DNA from 3 places in the Yersinia canariae genome. Region 2 is predicted to be linked to each of the others. Evidence: predicted binding sites of a transcription regulator. Region 2 holds the regulator's gene; each other region holds the start of a gene.

Region 1 (8,087 bases), 2.3 Mb from region 2:
CAATGGGATACGGCCACCCGCACGCACTTCATCCAGCAACACCTCAGTTTTCAGTTCGAAAGTGGCTAAAATCGTGCCCGACTCATGGTGACGCACTTCGCCCAAATACGGGAAGATATCAATCACATCACCCATATTCAGGTTGCTGACGTCCACTTCAATCGGCAATGCACCCGCATCTTCCATCGTGTTAAAGAAGATTGGCGCAATTTTGCTGCCCAGCACGACACCACCGCCGCGCTTGTTTGGCACGTAAGGGATGTCATCGCCCATAAACCACAGCACAGAGTTAGTGGCTGATTTACGGGAAGAGCCGGTTCCGACTACATCGCCGACGTATGCCAGCGGGAAGCCTTTTTTATTCAGCTCTTCAATCTGTTTGATTGGGCCAACATTGCCCGGTTGATCCGGATGAATACCTTCGCGGGCATTTTTCAACATTGCCAGTGCATGCAGCGGGATATCAGGGCGCGACCAGGCATCTTGAGCCGGAGACAAGTCATCGGTATTGGTTTCACCGGTTACTTTGAATACGGTTACCGTGATTTTCTCAGCCAATGCTGGGCGAGAGAGATACCATTCGGCATCAGCCCAAGATTGCATAATTTTCTTGGCATGAGGATTACCCGCGTTGGCTTTTTCTTCTACATCGTAGAAGTTATCAAACATCAGCAGGGTGTGAGATAAGGCTTTGCCCGCAATCGGAGCCAGCTTTTCATTATCCAACGCATCAATCAACGGATGAATATTATAACCGCCCTGCATGGTGCCAAGCAGTTCAATTGCTTTTTCAGGGGCTATCAATGGGGAGTGGGCTTCACCTTTGGCGATGGCCGCCAGAAAACCGGCTTTAACGTAGGCTGCTTCATCAACACCAGGGGGAACACGGTTGATAAGCAAATCTAGCAGGAATTCTTCTTCGCCCGCAGGCGGATTTTTTAATGATTCAACCAGCGCTGCCATTTGTGATGCATCTAATGGCTTGGGGACGATACCCTCAGCAGCACGCTCGGCTACGTGCTTACGGTATTCTTCTAGCACGACTCTCTCCTCGCTTTTATTGTCATATATTTTGCCAGGCTATCTGTAGCCACCAGCCATCATCATTGATGCAGTAGGTGTAAGGTAAGAAGCCCAGTTTCGCTCAGCCAGCATACCAGTATTTGAACTCAGTGTTAATTCGTTCACATAAAAGCAACATTAAATTTTTGCTGAATCGTTGAGCGCAGTGTAATCACCTGAACTATTGATAACCACTCTCAGTTAGCCCCTTACAAAAGGGCAATATCCGTAAAATCTCCTCGCATAATACCCATACATTAGGAATGGATACCATCTCTCGGTGAAAATCTCGTGCTGTTGATATGACTTTTAGAGCGAGGAATGATGAGGGGAAGATATTATGGCGATAAATGGAGCAGAAACAGCCGATAACAACTGTTTCTGCTTTAACAAAAACCCTATACCCAAAATAATGGGGGTGCAGAGGTAGGCGGCAAGCAAACTCATCCCGATGAGCTTACATGAGTAAGTCATTCGGGTTAGCGCGCGTAACTACCCCCCTGCGGCCCCAAGTATGACGGCATTTAGAATTGGGTGTTTAAGCTAACAAAATATGTCCGACCAGGTTCATTGTAAGTCGCCGCCCCAGCACCGGCGATATTGGCCACGTTTTGGGCATTACCCTCACGGAACTGGCGCTTATCAAATAAGTTTTCAATCCCAGTGGTCACACTGACATTTTTTGTCACGGTGTAGCTCGCACTGAGGCCAAAGATGGCGTATGGACTCACTTCATTGCGTGCTGTCCCCGTCACTGGCAGCCCCTGATAGTCATATTTCTTCGGTTTCTGACGCCCATACCAAGTCACGGTAGACAGTAAGGACAAATCATCCGTGGCCTGCCAGCTTAGCGAGCTGTTCAGAGTAAACTCTGGTGTGATGGATAAGTAATCACCGGTAGTTTTGTTCTTAGACTCCAGCATGTAGGTCAGATTGCTGCTCCATTGCACCGTGTCAGTGAATGGCACGGTCAGGTTACCTTCTAACCCCTCGACCAAAGCTTTCGGTATGTTTCCCCATTTGAAGATATCGGAATCAGCATAAGCTCCGGTGCCGCCATTAGCTTTTCCAAGGGAGACCAGGCCCGGCTCAATCTTATTGCGGTAATCATTACGGAAATAAGTGATACCAGCAATAATGCCATCATCATGGAATTCGAAACCGATCTCTTTGTTGACGCTGGTTTCAGCTGACAAAGAGTCATTCCCCATCAAGTAACAGCTTCCACCGCCACCGTAGCAGCCCTGACCACGGCTATATAGCAAGTAGTTTGGGTTGGTTTGATAGAGATTTGGCGCTTTATAGGCGCGGGCAATCCCCATTTTCATGGTGAAGTAATCGCCCAATTCCTGTGACAGGTTTAACCCCGGGCTCCAGTTGCTTCCGGCGGTGCTGTGGTGATCAAAGCGCAGCGCTGGGGTGAGCATCGTGGTATCTGTCAACTCGATATTATCTTCCACAAACACTGAAGCTATCTGCGCTGAAGTCCGAGTATTTCGACCAGCTCCCGTCAAACCACTGACATTGCCGCCTTCAGTTGTCGTTTGGGTATTAGAGGTCGGGTCATTCATTTTCTGGTCATTCCATTCAGCGCCAACAGTCAGCACCTGATTAACGCCAAATTCAAACGGCAGATTAACCTCGGAATGGGCCAAATAGTTATCCAGCTTGATAGTGCTGAATTTGTTATTAGAGAAAATACCCTCGGTACCGCCTGCCAGGCCCTCATTAATACGTGAGTTACGCGTATTTTCATACTGAACATAGGAAGTGGCGCTGACGCCGTTATCCCAAAAACCACGATGAGTTAATGAGAAATTATCGCGATACATCACATTGGTTTCCGCACCGTATAAGCTGCGAACAATGACATTGCTATTGGTGTTTTGTGTATCACCGGCATAAATATTCCCCTGACGACTATAACCCGCCTCAAACTCCAGGGATTGGCCTTGCATGAACTCCCAACGCAATAAACCATTGATATCTTTATTACGAACCCCTTCACGACCGGCGGGTAAGGTGCCCGCCTGATTGCCGGTTCGAGCTGATTCATGGCCTTGGTTAATATCCCAATCATCAGCATCAGTTTTATTGTACCCGCCGTATAAGCGGAAACTGACCGTATCACTTAATGGCCCCAACAGACTGAAATCGGTACGACGCGTCGCCCCTTCTTCACTGTGCTGCGGCAGGTTCATATAGGCATTCCAGCTACCATGCAGCTCTTTGTCCGGCTGTTTAGTGATGATATTCACCACGCCACCTGCGGCACCATTACCATAACGCGCGGCAGCAGGCCCGCGTAATACTTCGATTTTCTCAACCATATTCGCCGGTACCCAGTTGGTATCACCACGGGTATCGCGCTCACCACGCCAGCCATAACGCACGGCATTACGGCTCGAAACAGGGATGCCATCAATCATAATCAGCGTGTTTTCAGGCCCCATGCCGCGAATATCAATCTGGCGGTTATTGCCGCGCTGGCCGCTGGCTGAGTTACCGGAAAGGTTAACACCCGGCATGGTGCGGATAATTTCGGACAGGTCATTAGCCGGAGGACGTTTGCGAATATCTTCCGCCGTGATAGTCGATGCGCCAAGTGCCTGGCGGACTTGCTGCTGAGCCGTTACGACTAATGTATCACCGGTGGCCGCTTTGTTGTCGGCGGCCGTTGTTTCTTGCTGTTGTGTTACGCCTGTATCAGACCCTGCCTGAGTGGTATCTTGTGTCTGCGCCCAAAGCGGAGTCGAAATACAGATACCAATCACGCTCGCTAAGGTCGTCAGAGAGCGCCGCTGCGATTTTACTTTCATTACACTTTCCCCGATGCAAAAGCCCACAGCAAATGTCAGTAGAGGAAAATCTCTACCAATCTATTCATAGGGCAACAAAAACGAACAAGATTGATAATTATTTTCATTATCAATTCATCTCGCTAATTGTTACATTTGCAATCAGAAAAAAGGTTTGTATAAACAGCAAAACCGTTTGTTATAAAGTCAATGTTGTCACAACATCAATGTTATTGGAGAGGCCACTATGTCGGCGATGAAGAAAAACAAATTGCGCAATGTTTCCCCCTCATCCAAACCGATTTATCGCGACCAAATTGTGCAACAGTCAAATCTGGTGGCCAGTGACTATCAGTTGAGCGGCGCTAAATTGTCGTCCACCGACCCAGTATTGTATGGTGATTTTCAGGTATTGCGCTTAAACCCACACCTGATCCTGCATACCGCCAATGTGACCAACCTTTCCGATATCAAGACGCAGAATCAGCTCAATCCGGCTTTGAAGCTGGCGATTGTGGTGAGTGGCAGCGCACATATTTCATTTGGGGGCAAGCAACTGCATTTGCAGGAAAAAGGCGATGCCTCGCTGGTCTCATTAACAGAAAGCACCCTTTTCACTCGCCACGGTAAGAATAATAGCCATGAGCGCACTCTGACACTCACCTTTGACCGTGAATGGTTGTATGGCGATTTACTGCCGCAAACGGGTTCCTGGGATACTCTTTACAACTTTACTCAGCAGCATCTGGCGATTCATTTATGGCGGCCATCTGTTCACGCACAAGCCATTGCGCAGAAAATCGCAAGCGCCCCTCCCTTTTCGACCCCGCTGGAGCGCCTGCATTGGGAAACACAATGTATTGGCCTGATTATTGAAGCATTCAGTTCACTGGAACAGCAGGCGCTACAGCAAAATAAAATCTCATTACGTGGTATGAACCGGGTTCAGCAGGTCCGTGATTGGCTGGAAAGTGGTGAAGCAGACCATCTATCAATGAGTGAACTGGCCCGTTTGGTGAATATGAGCCAAAGCACTTTGCAGCGACGTTTTCGTGAAAGCTACAACATCACAGTATTTGAATATTTGCGCCATTGCCGTTTAAAACGCGCCATGTTAGCCCTTCAGAAAGAAGGTATCAGTATTGATCAAGCAGCGGCTATTGCGGGTTATACTAGTCCGGCCAATTTCGCCACGGCATTACGTCGAATATTTAATATTTCCCCAAGCCAATTAAGAACCGGACAATTTTTTTAATACTCAGATATTTTTCGTCACCCTGACCAGCATGGAAATATTGGTATTTATTAATCATTACAACGTAAATATAAATAAACGCACCAATAAGTTTTCTTTCCTTGATTAAAAATTCAATTTAGTCAAATATCATCCTGCGTAGAGAAATTAAATATATGGAATTCATTACAATAAAAACATTAATATGGAGACTCTATGAAAATAGCCCTCACTCTATTAATTTTAATTTATACTGTCATATCCATTAAAATAGCACATTCTCGCCCAGTAGAACCTAAATACCAATCTAATAAAGAGAGTTTTAGTCAATATCAAGCCAGACATTGCCGATGGGAGAATGGCCTGGCGTGTAGAGAAGTTCCGGAAAATCAGGGGAAAACACCCCCAGCGACAAGTGAAGAAATTGCACTGGATATTGGTCTCGGTATATTAACCGGGGGGCCGACTCCACAACCGAGAGGATTTAAATTTTCTATAGGGAAGTTACCTATTAAGCCAACAACAAAAGTACCCCCATCCCCCAAACTAGGAGCCACTACAGAGCGGACACTATTATTACCGGCGGCAGCAAAACCGAAAGCCAAAGGGGTAATAAAAAGAATAAACGGCAGAGTTGGCTATCTTTTAGGTGACCCAAATGCCCCCGCGTTAGGTGAGGAACCTCCAATTAAACGGGCAAGAGTAGACAACTCAGAATCAACGTCATCCAGCGCCAACGAGTCTGACTCATCCAGTATTAAAGAGTCCGATATGGAGGAAAGTGATAATCAAGTATCCGAAACCAGCAAGTTCACCATAATACACCGTAGAGGCCCCATACAAGAAAGTGAAGTAGCAACAGCTATTGAGGAAATGGAAAGTATCTACGGTAATGAGTTTTGGCTTGATACTCAGCTAGATATAAATGACGAAATTAGCGAATATAATAAATTAACTACGCATGACAAAATCAGTTTCCAAGATTACTTTGCGTTGAGAGATTATACCGAGGACAGTTATGTTAGAATTAATGATGCCATGCGTAGCAATAACATTAGCCCAAAACTTAAAATTGAAATCGAACAATTAACCAATGCACTAAAACGTCATTCAGATGTGAGTATTTCATTTAAAAACAAATCATTCAAATATTTAAGTTCAGATGATACTGATATTGTTTATCGCGGTGAAATCAGAAGCAGAGTGGAATTTGAGACCGAAATAGTCGAAGAAGAAATTTACAGCAATGAGACTTTTTTTAGCACAACGTCAGACGAAGAATATATCACAAACTTTAATACTGAAGATCTCGATAACGGAGAAGTCAATGTAAGATATACCATTCATTATCCCAGAGGATTAACATACAGCACTGATGTCTCAGCCCTACTAGATAATACCGAAGGCACCAGAATATTTCTTCCTCATAGCTTTTTTCTGATTACTGAAATCAATATCATTGACAATGAAACAATTGAAGTAGAAATGCGAGCCCTCAGAGGGCTAGGATCAAAATTCATTCCCCCGCCGATCCAAATTAATTAAAATTACTGTTTCCATAAAAAACGGCCCCTATCGAGGGACCGTTTTAACGTCGACTTCGGCAAATACCGTATCAGCTAAAAATTATTTCTTTTTCGCTTTCGGGTTCGGCAAGTCAGTAATGCTACCTTCGTAGATTTCTGCTGCCAGACCGACAGATTCATGCAGCGTCGGGTGAGCATGGATGGTCAATGCGATATCTTCAGCATCACAGCCCATCTCGATTGCCAGACCGATTTCACCTAACAATTCGCCGCCATTAGTCCCGACAATTGCGCCACCGATGATACGGTGAGTTTCTTTGTCGAAAATAAGTTTGGTCATACCATCTGCACAATCAGAAGCGATAGCACGACCCGATGCCGCCCACGGGAAGGTGGAGGTTTCGTAGCTGATGCCTTTTTCTTTCGCTTCTTTTTCGGTCAGACCTACCCATGCAACTTCTGGTTCAGTGTACGCAATGGATGGAATCACTTTCGGATCGAAGTAATGTTTCATGCCAGAGATAACTTCAGCAGCAACATGGCCTTCGTGAACACCTTTATGCGCCAGCATTGGCTGACCCACGATGTCGCCGATTGCAAAGATATGCGGCACGTTAGTACGCAGTTGTTTATCAACGTGGATAAAGCCACGTTCGTCAACTTCAACACCGGCCTGACCTGCATCCAGCAACTTACCATTCGGCACACGGCCGATAGCAACCAGAACAGCATCATAACGCTGCGGTTCTGCAGGAGCTTTTTTGCCTTCCATGGTGACATAGATGCCGTCTTCTTTGGCTTCTACTGCTGTCACTTTGGTTTCCAGCATCAGGTTGAATTGCTTACTAATACGTTTGGTAAAGACTTTTACTACGTCTTTATCAGCCGCCGGAATCACCTGATCAGCCATTTCGACCACATCAATCTTCGAACCCAGCGCATGGTAAACAGTCCCCATTTCCAGACCGATGATACCACCGCCCATCACCAGCAGACGCTCTGGGACAGTTTTCAGTGCCAATGCATCAGTTGAGTCCCAAACACGTGGGTCTTCATGCGGAATAAATGGTAGTTGGATTGGACGAGAACCCGCAGCAATGATCGCGTTATCGAAATTAATAGTTGTCGGGCCATTTTCACCCTCAACAACCAGGGTGTTCGCGCCAGTGAACTTACCAAAACCGTTAACCACTTTGACTTTACGGCCTTTAGCCATACCTGCCAAACCACCGGTTAACTGATTGATAACTTTCTCTTTCCAGACACGTACTTTATCAATGTCAGTTTTAGGCTCGCCAAAAACGATACCGTGTTCAGCTAATGCTTTAGCTTCTTCGATAACTTTAGCGACGTGCAACAACGCCTTGGAAGGGATACAACCGACATTCAGGCAAACCCCACCCAGAGTGGAATAGCGCTCAACCAGAATGGTTTCTAAACCTAAATCCGCGCAACGAAAAGCAGCAG
Region 2 (8,087 bases):
TATGAACTTCGCCATGAAATTAAACTTCCGCTTACAAAACACTCTTTCGCCCACTCCTTCCCTGCCGATCATCCTGATTCATGGGTTATTTGGCAATCTTGATAACCTCGGTGTGCTGGCGCGTGACTTACATAAAGACCATGATGTGATTCAGGTTGATTTGCGTGACCACGGCTTATCCCCTCGGTCGCCGGAGGTCAATTACCCCGCTATGGCGCAGGATGTGCTGGAGCTGATGGATAATCTCGCCATAGAAAAAGCGATAATTATCGGTCATTCCATGGGGGGGAAAGTGGCAATGGCAATGACAGAAATTGCCCCCGACCGCATTGAAAAACTGATCGCAATAGATGTCGCACCAATCAATTATCAAGTGCGCCGTCATGATCAGATTTTCACCGCTATTAATGCCGTCAGTGCCGCGGGTGTGACTCAGCGCCAAGAAGCCGCCCAACTGATGCGCGAATCAATAAAAGAAGAAGGCGTTATTCAATTCTTATTGAAATCATTCCACAACGGCGAGTGGCGGTTTAACGTCCCTGCATTATGGGATCAGTACGAAAATATTGTCGGCTGGCAACCTATTGCGCCGTGGCCTCACCCTATTTTGTTCATTCGCGGTGAATTATCGCCCTATATTCAGGATAGTTATCGCGATGAGATTGCCCGCCAATTTCCACAAGCCCGTGCTTATGTTGTTGCCGGAACGGGTCATTGGGTACATGCGGAAAAACCCGATTCTGTATTACGTGCTATTCACCGTTTTATTGATGATGACAGTGCTGGCGAAAAATAGCACTGAGTGAAAAATGAACCATGCGCACTGGATGTTGATTAAAAATCATACCCTGGGGAAAAGAAATGTATTTCCTGTGGAAAAATTGTGCAAAAAAGAATGAATTAGCCCAATCTAATCACAGTAAACCATTGTCGTTGCTCGGTTGGCTGGGGTATTATGGCGCGCTATAAATTTGCTACAGAGTTTGGTGGCAAATGCAAATTCAGGCAGTTGGTTCATACCCTAATGAATTGGAGTTGCGGTGTTATTAGCGGCTTCAAATAAGAAAGGTATCGGCCTGAAACGTGTAAACCGAATCGTCAGAAATTTCTGATGTAAATCCCTTGTAGTACCGCTACCTATGGCAAAAGAACAAACGGATCGCACGACGCTGGATCTGTTCGCAGATGAACGCCGTCCGGGGCGCCCGAAAACAAACCCATTATCCCGTGATGAACAGCTTAGAATTAATAAGCGAAATCAACTACGGCGCGATAAAGTACGTGGCTTACGACGCGTGGAACTGAAGATTAACGCCGATGCCGTCGATGCTCTCAATAGCCTTGCTGAGCAGCGCAACATCAGCCGTAGTGAACTGATTGAACAGATGTTACTTGCTCAATTAGCGCACTCAGAAGAAGGGTTTTAACCCTTTCGGTTATCACGACGGCGTGGCGTAAGTGATTACGCCACGCCAATATCCTCACAATAAGTTTAGCAATACGGGTTTAGAAAGTTTCCCAGTTTGCATTGTTATCCACCTTGGCTGTCGGCATCGCCGCTACTACATTGGCCCGAGGCTTGACCGTCGGTTTTACCTGCATATCGTCTGCTCTCAATTTAAACACGGCCACCGCTTGGTTTAGCTGAGTCGCTTGTTCCTCAAGTGAAGCTGCCGCCCGGGAAGCCTGCTGTACCAGCGCAGCATTTTGCTGAGTCACGCTGTCCATTTCAGCCACCGCCTGCCCGACCTGAGTAATTCCCTTGCTTTGCTCATCAGACGCCGAAGCGATTTCCCCCATCAGATCAGTTACGTTGGTGATGGAACGGACAATTTCATCCATGGTTACCCCAGCACTTTCTACCAAGGCTGAACCGCTACTCACACGGTTAACTGACTCAGTTATCAAGCTATCAATCTCTTTCGCCGCCTGTGCGCTGCGCTGTGCAAGATTGCGCACCTCACTGGCAACCACGGCGAAACCACGACCTTGTTCCCCAGCTCTGGCCGCTTCAACGGCAGCATTCAGTGCCAGAATATTAGTTTGGAAAGCAATACTATTAATGACTGTTGTGATTTCCGCGATTTTGCGTGAACTGGCAGAGATCTCATCCATGGTATGAACCACATCTGCCACCAGCGCCCCACCTTTTTTGGCGGTGATAGAAGCATTTGCCGCCAGTTGGCTGGCGTGATGTGCATTATCCGCGTTATGTTTTACCGTGGCGGTTAACTGCTCCATGCTGGCGGCCGTCTCTTCCAATGCAGCGGCCTGTTGCTCTGTTCGTGATGATAAATCCGTATTGCCAGCAGATATTTCAGCCGCCCCGTGGTAAATCCCATCAGTGCTGCTGCGGATAGCTTTTACCGTATTCGCCAAACTGCTTTGCACATCGCGGAGCAGTGGAAATAATTGCCCAACACAGTTACGACCAAAATCCGCAATGGGCTGGCCCAACTGGCCGGAGGCAATCACTCGAAAATGGGCACGAATATCATCCAACGGGCGAACCAAGTTAACCGACAGGTAGCGGTCAGTTGCCAGCAAAATTACTAACCCAGCCACCAACGCGGAAATTAATATTATGCTGCTCACTTTTGTCAGATGAGCAAACTGATCTTTAGCTACCCCGATGGCCTGCGATGCGGCCTGATTGAAATTCTCAGCAACAGAACCATATTGGCGACTCAGCGCGGGTACGGTCTTTTTCGCTAAATCCTGATAAGCCGCGCTGTTATTGCCCATCGCCGCCTGATAAAGCGGCGTAACGCCTTGATCAATTAGCGCACTCCACCCATCAATCACTCCAGTGACCAACGCGGGATCAATCTGTGCATGGTCAATAGCTTTAAACTGCGCCAACTCCTTTTTCAGATTTTCAAGTGCGACATTGGATGATTTTAGCTCCTTATCTGCATCGGCAATGTTACCGCTCTGACGGTAATCGACTGAACGGGCAAGGCGTGTCACCATCCGAAAATATTGATCCGTCCCCTGATTGACCAAATTCATGTTTTCAACCAACACACTGTTGGCATTAGAAGATTGTGTCAGTTGATTCAGTGATAACAACGTATAACCGGATACGCCCCCCCATAGCAGGCAAAATGCCCCAAGCACCCAAAGTAGTGCGGCCCTGATAGTTATATTTTTTAAAAACTGCATGTTCGTTCCCCTTATATATCGGATAGTTACCGTTAGAGACGCAGGTGTTATTTGATGACCGAAAAGCAATAAAGGACGCTCCATACAGCTAACGACAACTCCTTTCCCGGCAGACTTTCATCTGACGGTTTTCCCTCTGGCACCGCAAATTGCAACTTTCTCGTTACACTGAGGTTATCGGCAATGAGGTTATAAGGTTGAGTCACTCACAAAAATTTAATATCGCATAAACTTGATATCGGCCTGCCGAGGTTTTCTGGCATTATATCGCCCTATACATGTGTTATATTATCGGGCAGAGCGCTTGGTAATTTTCACAACTATTTGAATTAAAAAGGTATTAAGTTATATGGCAACTGTAGGCATTTTCTTTGGCAGCGATACTGGCAATACCGAAAACATTGCCAAGATGATCCAAAAGCAACTGGGCAAAGATGTTGCTGAGGTTCACGACATTGCCAAGAGCAGCAAAGAAGATTTGGAAGGCTTCGATATTCTGCTGATCGGTATCCCAACTTGGTATTACGGTGAAGCCCAATGTGATTGGGATGATTTCTTCCCAACACTGGAAGAGATCGATTTCAACGGCAAATTGGTTGCATTGTTCGGTTGTGGTGATCAGGAAGACTATGCTGAGTATTTCTGTGATGCGATGGGAACCGTGCGCGATATCATCGAGCCGCGTGGCGCTGCAATCGTCGGCCACTGGCCAACTGCGGGTTATCACTTCGAAGCTTCCAAAGGCTTAGCGGATGATGATCACTTTATTGGTTTAGCCATTGATGAAGACAGGCAGCCAGAACTGACGAATGAACGTGTTGAAGCTTGGGTAAAACAGATCAGTGAAGAACTGAATTTGGCCGAAATCACCGGTTAATTTGTCATGTGCCCTAAATAATTCGAGTTGCAGGAAGGCAACCAATGCACTTGTAGCTTGAAGAATGGCAGGTATATCGGAAACGCGAGGTTGATGTTAAACATTGCCGCGCGTTTTCGTTACCCCCACGCCACTCGCCCTACTCTGTTAACCCGCCCACAGATCCGCATCTTCATTCGTGCAAAATGAAAATAAACCGCTACAAATTTGTAACGTTACGTCTGGCCGCCATATACTTAAATGATGCAACAATCCCATTCATCAATACATTGCATGATTAATCTGACAAAGTGTGCAATTATATCTTTGTTAACAACCACGGTTTTCATTTGGGGCTAGCAGTTCTATAATGAGACGCAATTGAGAATATTGCGCCACGGATGTCATAGGCTGAACAGCCTTAATTTGAATCGATAGTAACAGGACTGAATCCGCATGACTGACAACAACAAAGCCTTAAAAAACGCTGGCCTTAAAGTAACACTGCCCCGGCTTAAGATTCTGGAAGTGTTGCAAGATCCGGCGTGCCATCACGTCAGCGCGGAAGATCTTTATAAAAAGCTGATCGATATCGGTGAAGAAATTGGTTTGGCGACGGTTTACCGCGTCCTAAATCAGTTTGATGATGCCGGTATTGTTACCCGCCATAATTTCGAAGGCGGCAAATCAGTCTTTGAGCTGACGCAGCAACACCATCACGATCACCTAATTTGCCTGGATTGCGGCAAAGTGATTGAATTTAGTAATGAATCCATTGAATCGCTTCAACGTGAAATTGCTAAACAACATGGCATTAAGCTGACCAATCACAGTCTGTATTTGTACGGCCACTGTGAAACCGGCGATTGCCGCGAAAATGAGTCTGCGCACGATAAAAGATAATGTAGCTTTATCGCATTGATCTTATAAAGATTTTTAGCACTGAACAGTATTACGGTTTTCTTTAATTCAGATAACGGCGTGCTATTGTCTGATTAACTTAGACCCATCAGCAAAATGGCCACCTTTCCCAGTCAGCAACCTGAGATAAACTCGGTCGGGAGTCAGGTGGTCATTCTTATTTATCTCCGATTACTCCCCCATAAATTTAAAGCAAAAAAAACCCCGGACTTGCCGGGGGAAAACCATCAACTCAACTTCACTTAATATTGTTTACCGAAAAACCCGGCAAACAGGAGTTAACATCAGACACAGCACTTTGATAGCAATAATCAAACTTTAACGGACTCCGCACGGCTACTGCGCTTACCATCCGGGCTGGAGGAGCGAATCAACACATCACCACTGACTTTAGGTTGTACTTTGGCATCATACTTCTGCCATTGCTTACCGCCATCGGTGGAATATTCAATAATCAAACCCGGCAAAGAAATGTTAGCCTCCAATACCCCTGCGACAACACGTGCTCCCGGAACCGGTAAGCGGTAGGCCACACCGGCTTTATCCAGTTTTGCTAATTCACGTTGGCCCATAATGTTGGCAAAACGCTGCCAATCCGTACTCAACGCCTTGGTATCAACCATGTGCGTTTCACCGCCTTTGTACTCACGGCCAGCTTTATAATCTTGTTCCCAAGACGCACGATGCCAGGCACGCTCAGCCAGTGGTAATACACGAGGGAAAATCATGTATTCCATCTGTTCATCAGTGCGAACTGTTTCATTCCACGATTGCCCTGAAATGCCGTGCACGCCCGGCCAAGGTTTATCACTTTTAGCACTGAAGTGATTACCGTCGCGGTCGACCGAGGTTTCAGCATTTTGCGGCATATTATCGGGTGCGAAACTAAAGACCTTCGCTTCATCGTTAAAGCGAGTGGCCCAGTAGTAACCGCGTTCATTTGGGTTAACTTCATACGGCATATCGAAATAAACGTAGTCTGGATTGGACGCGACCACTTCATAACCTTTATTTGCCCAATCATTGATTGAGTCGGCACCGCCCCAGTAGAGGGTATCCCAGAAGTTAACGCCAACACGTTTGGTGGCAAAATCTTTCGCATCCTTGGCATCTTTAAGGCCATCTTGCCAGGCTTGCATTTTTTCAATGCCGTGAGCATTCACCAGCTTGCTAACTTCAATAGCAAAGTGGCTGGAAAGGTGCTCAACATCCTGAATTTTCCCTTGTTTGACCATATCCTGACAAACCTGAGATTTGGCCCACGGCTTATCTTCCACACTCTTATCAATAATGCCTTTACCCGGCTCAATCGGGCCCTTTTTGTCCTGGAAACCCGCGCCCAAACGGATGTTCTTCGCCTCATCACCACCGAAATGCCACGTGGTCAGCGGCATCCCCGCTTCTTTGTGCATCTGGGCCATTTCGCCAATCACTTTGTCGACAAAGCGTTTTGAAGAATCCAAACATGGGTTCAGATAACTTTTGCGTTCATAGAACTGAACAGAAGTTGTTTGGGAATCATCGGTCGGGTCAATCAGGCGGAATTCGTTAGCTTCTTTTTCTTTACCCTGCTTCATCAAATTGTTGTAACGGGCTTCCATCGACACCACAGCCGCACGAGCATGCGCGGGCATATCAATCTCAGGAATGACCTCAATTTGGCGGGCTTTGGCGTACTTCAGAATGTCGATGTAGTCATCACGGGTAAAGTGACCAGAACCCAGATTATTACTCTCAGGGCCAGATCCCAATTGTGGCAGTAAGCAGGTATTTTCAGTTAAATCGTGACAACGCTTGCTCCCCACATCCGTCAGTTCTGGCAGGCCGGGAATCTCAATACGCCAACCTTCATCATCACTAAGATGGAAATGGAATTTATTCAGCTTGTAAGCGGCCATCTGATCGAGCAAACGCAGCACCGCATCTTTCGTTTTGAAGTTACGCCCAACATCGAGGAAAACACCACGATATTCAAAGCGCGGCGCATCTTTGGCATCCAATGTCGCAATCTTCTTGCTGCCATCAGTCGGCACTAAAGAAAGAATTGATTGCAGGCCGTAAAACACACCTGTTGGGTCAAAACCAATGACTTGCGCGCCCTTTTCGCCGATTTTCAACTCATATGCACCAGAAACGGCTAAATCACCTTTAAAAGCAGACGGCTGAATTAACGTTTTAATCGGGAAACCTGTTGCACTTGACTTCAAGCCAAGTAATTCAAAACGCTGCTGCGCCGCCTCGGCTGCCGGCTTTGGTAAAGTGCTCAGGTCAAGCGCCACACCTTGACTCAAATCAGCATCTTGCTTGTGAACTTTCACCTCCATTGGCGTCGGGATAATCTGCCCGCGCAGGTTAGCCGCCGCTAATGTTTTCACCGCTTCATTTTTGACGAAACGGGATTCTGGTGTCATCAGCACGTTATTGTCGTCTTTCGTGCGCTTCCACTGATCGCCCGTAAACTGAGTCAAATATTCGTTAATATCCTCAGTATCGGTATTTTTCAGTACTTTTGGCTTCGCATCACCTGAAGTGGCATACCACCGCGGCATAAAGTCGGTGGCAAATAGCTGCCAATATTCGCCAGTGATTGGAATTTCAACCGACTGATTCGCTGGGAAGCCGGTAAATTTGGCAGTAGGTTCAATTTTGTGTAGGTCACCGGTCAGGTGAGTAATTTTAAATTGGTCGTTATCTACTGTTAGAATTTGACGAATACTATGGAAGTAAATAGCCCAGTCCTGGCCTTTGATCTCATCCCCAGTGTTGGTCAGAGTAATCAATACCTTATTACATGATGCCCAGTCAGCGCCCAATTTAGCGCAATCGACGCCATTTTCAGCAGCGCGGTTATCCAACACTTTATAGTTAACTTTCAACGTGCTGAGTTGATCAACAATCTGCTGATTGGTGGTGTCCGCATGCGCGTATCCCATCAAGCCAAAGGTTGCGGTTATCGCCGCTAACGCATTTAATCTGAATTTGTTCATCACTAACCTCATCCTTAATGAATAACCGCCGCCAAAGCTGCTACTGAAGTATTGACGCTGACAGAATTATTGTTAGTTCAATTGTCGCCATCAATTAATCATTTTTGTGGATTAATTGTTGCCATGGATTAATTACTGTCGTTGATTAATTGTTGTCG
Region 3 (8,087 bases), 1.1 Mb from region 2:
CATCCGCTTGATTGATACCTCGCGATTGCAGATAAAACAGTTGCTCCGTGTCAATGCGCCCAACGGTGGCCCCGTGGCTGCATTTCACGTCATCGGCGTAGATTTCCAGTTGGGGCTTGGTATCCACTTCAGCCAACTTGCTCAGCAACAAGTTATTGTTGGTCATCTGACCGTCGGTTTTTAGTGCGTGCTGAGCCACTTTAATCATGCCATTAAAGACCGCTTTCCCCCGCTCACGCACTATGGTTTTATGCAGTTGGCGGCTTTCACAATAGCCCTTGTTATGTTCCAGATAAGTGCGGGTGTCACAAATTTCGCGCCCTATTGGCAACAACAGACTGTTAATGGATAACGTGGCGCCCTCACCATTTAACTGGGCGCTGGTATTGTGGCGGGTTAGCCCTGCGCCGAGCAAGAAACTATAACTCCTAGCCCGCGCATCGCGGCTAAGGACGATATCATTATGGGCAAAATGGTAACTTTGAGGAGCTTCAAATGCCAGTTTGCAATGGCTCAACTCGGCGTTGTCGCCCACTGAAATCGTCAGCCGCGCGCCGGTAAAATGGGGCCGCTCATTGAGGCTAACAAAATGCTCAATGACCTCGGCCTGTGCGCTCGCCTCAATCGCCAAATGGTGACGGTAATGACTGGTATTCACGAAATCAGAACCATTGCCTGAACTGATATGCAGCAGATAAAGCGGCTTATCACTGTGTTTCCCGGCAGGTAACCGGATGTGTAAGCATTGCTGAGCCAGGCTTTCGGTCAGATGTAAAAAGACTTCCGATTGAATAGCCGCCGGAAACTGAGCATTTTCAGTGAGATGTGTCAGTTGGTAAGGGCCGCATTCGCTGTCACTCAATTCTGGAGCATATCGCCCATCAATGAAAACCACACGATGGGCATCTTTGATCAACGAAAAATCATCCCGCTGAGCCGCCGTGACTTCCGCCGCGCTGGCAAAGCTGAAATTGTGCGCGAGTAACCGCTCCAGTGGCGTATATTTCCAATCTTCATGCTTGATGCTGGGGAAACCCAATGTCAGCACCTGTTGCCAATGCGCCGTAGCTTCAGCGCCCTTGCCACTTTGGTGCTGTTTAAACAGTTGACCAAAATGCATCAAGGCATCAGTGCGCTGTTTTTCAAGAATACGCTGCTGTTCCAGCATATTACTGTTGGTCGGTAAGCCAGCCATAGCCTTGCTCCTCCAACTGTTTCACCAGTGTGAAATCACCAGATTTAATAATTCGCCCCTGATACAACACATGCACAAAGTCAGGTTTGACGTAATCAAGGATACGCTGATAGTGAGTGACAATAATAAATGCGCGATCTTGATTACGCAGCGAGTTCACCCCGTTGGCGACAATTTTCAGCGCATCAATATCCAGGCCGGAGTCAGTTTCATCCAGAATGCATAATGAAGGCTCCAGTGCTGCCATCTGCAAGATATCGTTGCGTTTTTTCTCACCGCCAGAGAAACCCACGTTAACTGAGCGCGTCAGCAAATCTGCGGGCATTTTCAGCAACTCAATTTTCTCTTCGATGAAATCGGCAAAATCAAAACGATCCAGTGGTTCTTGTTGGCGATATTTGCGCACCGCATTGACCGCAGTTTGCAGGAAGAAATGGTTGCTGACGCCCGGAATCTCTACTGGATACTGGAAAGCCAGAAAAACCCCTTCGCCCGCGCGATCTTCCGGGGCCAACTCCAGTAAGTCTTTCCCTTTGAATAGCACGCTACCGTCAGTGACTTCATATTCTTCACGCCCGGCTAACGCCGCAGACAAGGTACTTTTCCCAGAGCCGTTTGGCCCCATAATGGCATGCACTTCACCGGGTTTGATCTCCAGATTCAAACCTTTGAGAATCTCGTTACCTTCAACACTGACTTTTAAATTCTTAATGCTTAACATAGGTTTCCTTGGTGCGCAGAAGCGCAAAACTCTGCGGATACTGATTCAACTCACGCTTAACCAACACTGTGTTCCAAGCTGATGGCTAACAATTTCTGTGCTTCGACGGCGAATTCCAGTGGCAATTCGGAGAACACGTCCTTACAGAAACCATTAACAATCATTGAGATGGCATCATCTTCGCTGATACCGCGCTGCAAACAATAGAACAGTTGGTCGTCGCCAATTTTTGAAGTTGTCGCCTCGTGCTCTAACTGCGCCGTGTTATTGCGCACTTCCACATAAGGGAAGGTATGCGCTCCGGAATCCGGGCCAATGAGCATCGAATCACATTGCGTGAAATTACGGGCGTTATCCGCACCGGGTAAGATTTTTACCAGTCCACGATAAGTATTTTGGCTGTGTCCGGCGGAAATCCCTTTGGCGATAATGGTTGATTTGGTGTTTTTGCCAATATGGATCATCTTGGTGCCGGTGTCCGCTTGCTGATGACCATTGGTCAGTGCGACGGAGAAAAACTCCCCAATGGAGTTATCGCCCTGCAAAATCACACTGGGGTATTTCCAGGTAATGGCCGAGCCGGTCTCAGATTGGGTCCACGACATTTTGGAACCCTCGCCTTCACACAGCGCCCGTTTCGTCACAAAATTAAGAATGCCGCCGGTACTGTCAGCCCCCGCAAACCAGTTCTGGACAGTCGAGTATTTCACTTCGGCATTTTTGTGCAAAATGACCTCAACCACCGCCGCATGCAATTGATAGCTATCACGAACTGGTGCAGAACACCCTTCGATATAACTGACATAACTGCCTTCGTCAGCAATCAGAATGGTGCGCTCAAACTGGCCTGTTTTGGCCGCATTAATGCGGAAATAGGTGGATAACTCCATTGGGCAGCGCACACCTTTGGGCACGTAGACGAAGGTGCCGTCAGAGGCGACTGCTGCATTTAGCGCGGCAAAAAAGTTATCTTTGGGCGGAACCACGGACCCCAAATACTGGCGCACTAAATCTGGGTATTCCTGAATGGCTTCACCGAATGAACAGAAAATAATGCCTTGTTCAGCCAGTTTCCCACGGTAAGTCGTCGCCACAGAAACCGAGTCAAAAATAGCATCAACGGCCACCTCAGACCCTTCACGCACCGGCACCCCTAGCTGGGCAAAGGCAGATTCCACCTCAGCGGTAAGGTACTCATTCATCTCGTGTTCAGACAAGTCTCGTGGTGCTGCGCTGTCGGCAGACGATTGCTGTACCGCACCGGGCTGCGAATCACAGCTATCATCACAACTGCCACATGATGGTGCCGAGTAATAGCTGTAATCCTGATAATCCAGACTCTTATAATGTGCTTTCAGCCAGTGCGGCTCTTCCATTTCCAGCCAGCCTCGATAAGCCCCGAGACGAAATTCCAACATCCATTCGGGTTCATTACGTTTGGCTGAAATGGCGCGAATGACATCCTCATTGATGCCCTTAGCCAACTCATCAGTCGCAAGTTGTGTAAAAAAACCTTCTTTGTAGCGACCATCGCTGACCCAAGCCTGCACATCATCTGGAACTTCTACATTGCTTCGTGTCATTTCGTTTACATCGCTCAAACGCCAAAGCTCTCGCCGCACCCGCAGGAATGCTGAGCTTTAGGATTATTAAATTTAAAAATCTGATTGAGTCCTTCGCGGACATAATCCACCTCGGTGCCATCGATAAATGGCATCGCTTTCAACGGCACGTAAAGTCGGGCGCTACCTTGCTCGAAAACCAGTGCGTCGCTAGCTGGCTCCTTAGCCATATCCATGACATAAGCAAAACCGGCACACCCGGATTGCTTGACCCCAAGCTGCAACCCTTTTATTTCAGGGTCTTGCTGCATGAGCCGCGTAATTTGTGCTGCTGCACTGTCTGTTATCGTAACGCCTTGCCAAACATTATCATCGAGGGAAAACGTCCCGACTGATTCCTGTTGCATATGCCCTACCTTATCTTTAATCACTTAACGATTAGCTGGCTGATTATAAGTAAATCAACACAGATTGTTCACAATGGTAGTGATAATAATTATCACTTCAACCGTTTGTTTTGCAGGGATATTAAGAAAAGTGCCGTTTAGCCCCCAAATGAGGCGGCAACGAATGAGCATGCTGCGATGGCCGGAGAAGTTTGGATAAACAAGTACACTTTTATCGCCATGAAATAAAAGAATAATTATGACAGCGATGCTCGAATCCCTTGCTATATCAGAGGCTAATCATCGTTAGCCCCTGTCTTTTTAAACATTCATAAAAAATACCTATTTCTCCATTAACTTTAGCTGAAAACCCCCTCAGGTGAAACCTATCAGAGAGATTCGCCGCATTTATCGGATAAACAAAATTATTAGGGGGCGAAATAAGAGGAAAACGATGGGGGATTTACATTGCTCCAGGCCAACAAATAGCCCGGAGCAATATATAGACTTGTATTATTGAGGGTTATTCCGTGGGCGATAGCACCGCAGTTGTTAAGCGGGAAGTACAACACAGGCGATTTTGTTGATCAAAAATCTCAATCTGCCAAACCTGATGACGGCGGCCGACATGAATAGCACGACAACAACCACGAACCTTTCCAGACCGCACGGCTTTCAGGTGATTGGCATTGATCTCCAACCCCACTATATGCTGCCCCTCAGTGGTACATAAATACCCGGCCATTGAACCCAGTGATTCCGCCAACACCACTGACGCCCCGCCATGCAGCAGGCCAAAGGGTTGCGTTGTCCGGTTATCTACCGGCATAGTGGCTTCCAGTTCGTCATCGGAAAGTCGTGTAAATTCAATGCCTAAATGCCCGACCATGCAATCTTGGCTCTGTTGATTTAGCTGTTCCAGTGTCGCCGTGCGTTTCCATAACATCCACGATCCCTCTCATTAGTGAGTTATAGCCTTTGCCGAGCATTAAACCAGTTCAAGCAGCGCCTGCAATGGATGCCGCAGCCCGTTGCCTTCAATGCGCTTAACTTGACTGCGGCAAGAATAACCGGTGGCCAAACAACGTTTACTCGGCAACTTTTGCAATGCCTGCTGCCAGGATAATGCATAAATACCTAATGAATTATCGATGTTTTTTGCTTCGTGACCATAGGTTCCGGCCATGCCACAGCAGCCAACGCTGATATTTTCCAGCTTAGCACCATAGCGGGAAAATATCGAAGCCCAGTGCTGGCTACTGGCAGGCAGTGCGGTGGTTTCGGTGCAATGGCCGAACAGATACCAAGATTCACCGGTCATTTGTTGTTCGGGCAGTTCAACCACTGCCACCTGTAGCCACTCATGAACCAGTTGCACATTAAAATCACCCCGGCTATCACCCAGAATCTCTTTATATTCATCGCGATAACACAGCACCAGCGCCGGATCAACCCCGACCATTGGCATCCCCAATAAAGCAATGCGATTCAGAAAATCTGCGGTTTTCCGCGCCGTTTTGGCAAAACGTTGCAGGAACCCTTTGATATGCTGCGCTTTACCGTTGGGCGAGAATGGTAGCAATACCGGATTGAACCCCAGTTTCTCCACCAGCCGGACAAAATCGGCCACAACCTGGGCATCGTAGTAACTGGTAAAGGGGTCTTGCACTATTAAGACATGCTGGCTGCGCTCAGACTCGGGCAGTTTTTCCAACTGTTCCAATGTCATAGTGCTGGCATAATGACCGGATAATGACTGCTTCAATGTTGGGCTGGAAAGCTGCGGGAGATCCACCATGCCGATGCTTTTGCGGCTTAACGCGCCAACCCAAGGTTGCTTGAGGAAGAAGTTAAACACTTTGGGCGCTTTAGCCATCAACGGGGCATAGTCTTCCACCCCCGCGACAACATAATCACGCAGCGGACGATGATAGCGAGTGTGATACAACTGCAAGAAGCGGGAGCGGAACCCCGGCACATCAATCTTTATCGGGCATTGCGTCGAGCAAGCTTTACATGCCAGGCAACCGGACATCGCGTCTTTGACTTCATGAGAGAAATCATAATCCCCTTTGCTGGCATGCCAGGTATTTCGCGTTTTTTCGATTAACCCGCGTAAACTCGGCCGCTTAGTCGCCAGCCCATTCTCCAACGCCACCGGGTCAACCCCTTGCTCGGATAGCAGCCGTAACCATTCGCGCACCAAAGTTGCCCGCCCTTTTGGCGAGTGAATTCGGTCACCGGTTATCTTCATTGACGGGCACATTGGGCTACGAGCATCAAAGTTGAAACATAACCCGTTGCCATTGCACTCCATCGCCCCACGAAATGAGGTTCTGACATCCAAAGGAATACGCCGGTCCATGGTGCCGCGTTTATCCGGCGAGTCGACTTTCATCATCGGAGCATCGCTACCCAATGGAGAGCAAATCTTCCCCGGATTGAGCCGGTTATCGGGGTCAAATGCTGATTTTATCTGTCGCAATTCATGATAAAGCACGTCACCAAAGAACTCAGGGCTGTATTCTGCACGGAATCCTTTACCATGCTCGCCCCACAACAACCCGCCATAGCGCGCCGTCAACTGCACCACTTGGTCCGAAATCTGCTTCATCAGCATTTCTTGCTGCGGAGAGCACATATCCAGTGCTGGACGGACATGCAACACCCCCGCGTCTACATGCCCAAACATGCCATAGGTCAGATGATGACTATCCAATAATTGACGAAATTCAACGATATAATCGGCTAAATGTTGTGGCGGCACACAGGTATCTTCGGCAAATGGGATAGGTTTAGCCCGCCCTTTACTGTTTCCGAGCAACCCTACCGCCTTTTTGCGCATACCATAAATACGCTCAATTCCGGCTAAATCACTGCAAATCTGATAGCCAATCACCCCGCCCTCACTGGCCGCCATTAAATCGTCCAACCGCTGACAAAGGGACTCCATTTGGCTGTCAATCAGCGCCTTATCATCACCAGCGAACTCAACAATGTTCAGCCCCAGCATCTCTTTATCAGGAACATCAGTAATCAGTTCTTTGACCGAGTGCCAAACAATATCCTCTTTCGCCAGATTGAGGACTTTGGAGTCTACGGTTTCCACCGACAGCGCTTTGGCTTCCACCATAAAAGGGGCATTGCGCAGTGCGGAATCAAAAGAGTCATACTTCACATTCACTAAGCGGCGAACCTTCGGCAGCGGCGTAATATCCAATGTCGCCTCGGCAATAAAGGCAAGCGTACCTTCAGAGCCGGTTAGAATGCGAGTTAAATCAAATATTTGCAGATCATCACTGAACACGTGACGCAAGTCATAACCCGTCAGGAAGCGATTTAATTTAGGAAATTTCTCCAGAATGAGCGCGCGTTGGTCACGACAGCGATTGAGCACGGTCTGGTAAATTCGGCCGGTGACGGAATCCTCCTGCGCAATCGTTTGTGCCAGCGACGTCGGCATCGCGCGGGTGTCCAACATCTCACCACCCAGTAAAATAGCGCGCAGCCCAAGGACATGGTCGGACGTTTTGCCATAGACCAAGGAGCCCTGACCGGAGGCATCCGTGTTAATCATGCCCCCCAATGTGGCGCGATTACTGGTAGATAATTCCGGTGAGAAGAAATAGCCAAATGGCCGCAGGTATTGATTAAGCTGGTCTTTAATGACGCCAGCTTCAACCCGCACCCAACCTTGCTCGACATTGATCTCGAGTATCCGGTTCATATGGCGTGACATATCCACCACAATACCCGTGTTCAATGCCTGGCCATTCGTCCCGGTTCCGCCACCGCGTGGGGTGAAGACCAATGATTTAAAATTCTCCTGCCCGGCCAAACGGCCAATTAATGCAACATCCGCAGTTGAACGCGGAAAAATGACAGCATCGGGCAGCAGTTGATAAATACTGTTGTCTGTCGCCATTGTCAGGCGATCGGCATAATTAGTGGCGTTATCGCCGGTAAATCCGTTTTGCTTCAAAGCATCCAAAAAATCCAGCACCAATTGAATAACGCCCGGCGCTTGAGAAATCTGTGGGATCATTAGTGTGACCCTATCTATAGTGTGTTTGTTTTAAGAACTGTTCGCTGAAAGATTATCTGCTAGCAATCACCTTTGTCGAACGATTTATACCAATACAGAATGATGCGAAAGTGATGGCTATCCGCTAAGGTCAAATACAGTCATAAACTATTCAGTATCAAAATTTTATATTGCACAA

What was found. Region 2 encodes Fur, which represses iron uptake genes when iron is present. Its sites were predicted from a motif close to ATAATAATGAGAACNACTATCAA; they were not measured.
Positions count from the first base shown of each region.
Region 1: the regulator Fur is predicted to act here: its motif matches at 3,972-3,994, upstream of F0T03_RS04050 (TonB-dependent siderophore receptor).
Region 3: the regulator Fur is predicted to act here: its motif matches at 4,118-4,140, upstream of sufA (Fe-S cluster assembly scaffold SufA).

Region 1 is NZ_CP043727.1:868,331-876,417, reverse strand. It holds gene acnB (bifunctional aconitate hydratase 2/2-methylisocitrate dehydratase) at 1-1,041, opposite strand, end outside; gene F0T03_RS04050 (TonB-dependent siderophore receptor) at 1,587-3,881, opposite strand; gene F0T03_RS04045 (helix-turn-helix domain-containing protein) at 4,108-5,115, shown strand; gene F0T03_RS04040 (ADP-ribosyltransferase) at 5,311-6,639, shown strand; gene lpdA (dihydrolipoyl dehydrogenase) at 6,721-8,087, opposite strand, start outside.
Region 2 is NZ_CP043727.1:3,290,291-3,298,377, forward strand. It holds gene ybfF (esterase) at 14-796, shown strand; gene ybfE (LexA regulated protein) at 1,140-1,427, shown strand; gene F0T03_RS15245 (methyl-accepting chemotaxis protein) at 1,507-3,165, opposite strand; gene fldA (flavodoxin FldA) at 3,515-4,042, shown strand; gene fur (ferric iron uptake transcriptional regulator) at 4,478-4,924, shown strand; gene F0T03_RS15260 (beta-N-acetylhexosaminidase) at 5,254-7,929, opposite strand.
Region 3 is NZ_CP043727.1:2,167,942-2,176,028, reverse strand. It holds gene sufD (Fe-S cluster assembly protein SufD) at 1-1,195, opposite strand, end outside; gene sufC (Fe-S cluster assembly ATPase SufC) at 1,170-1,916, opposite strand; gene sufB (Fe-S cluster assembly protein SufB) at 1,973-3,499, opposite strand; gene sufA (Fe-S cluster assembly scaffold SufA) at 3,514-3,885, opposite strand; gene F0T03_RS10035 (hotdog fold thioesterase) at 4,388-4,810, opposite strand; gene ydiJ (D-2-hydroxyglutarate dehydrogenase YdiJ) at 4,853-7,909, opposite strand.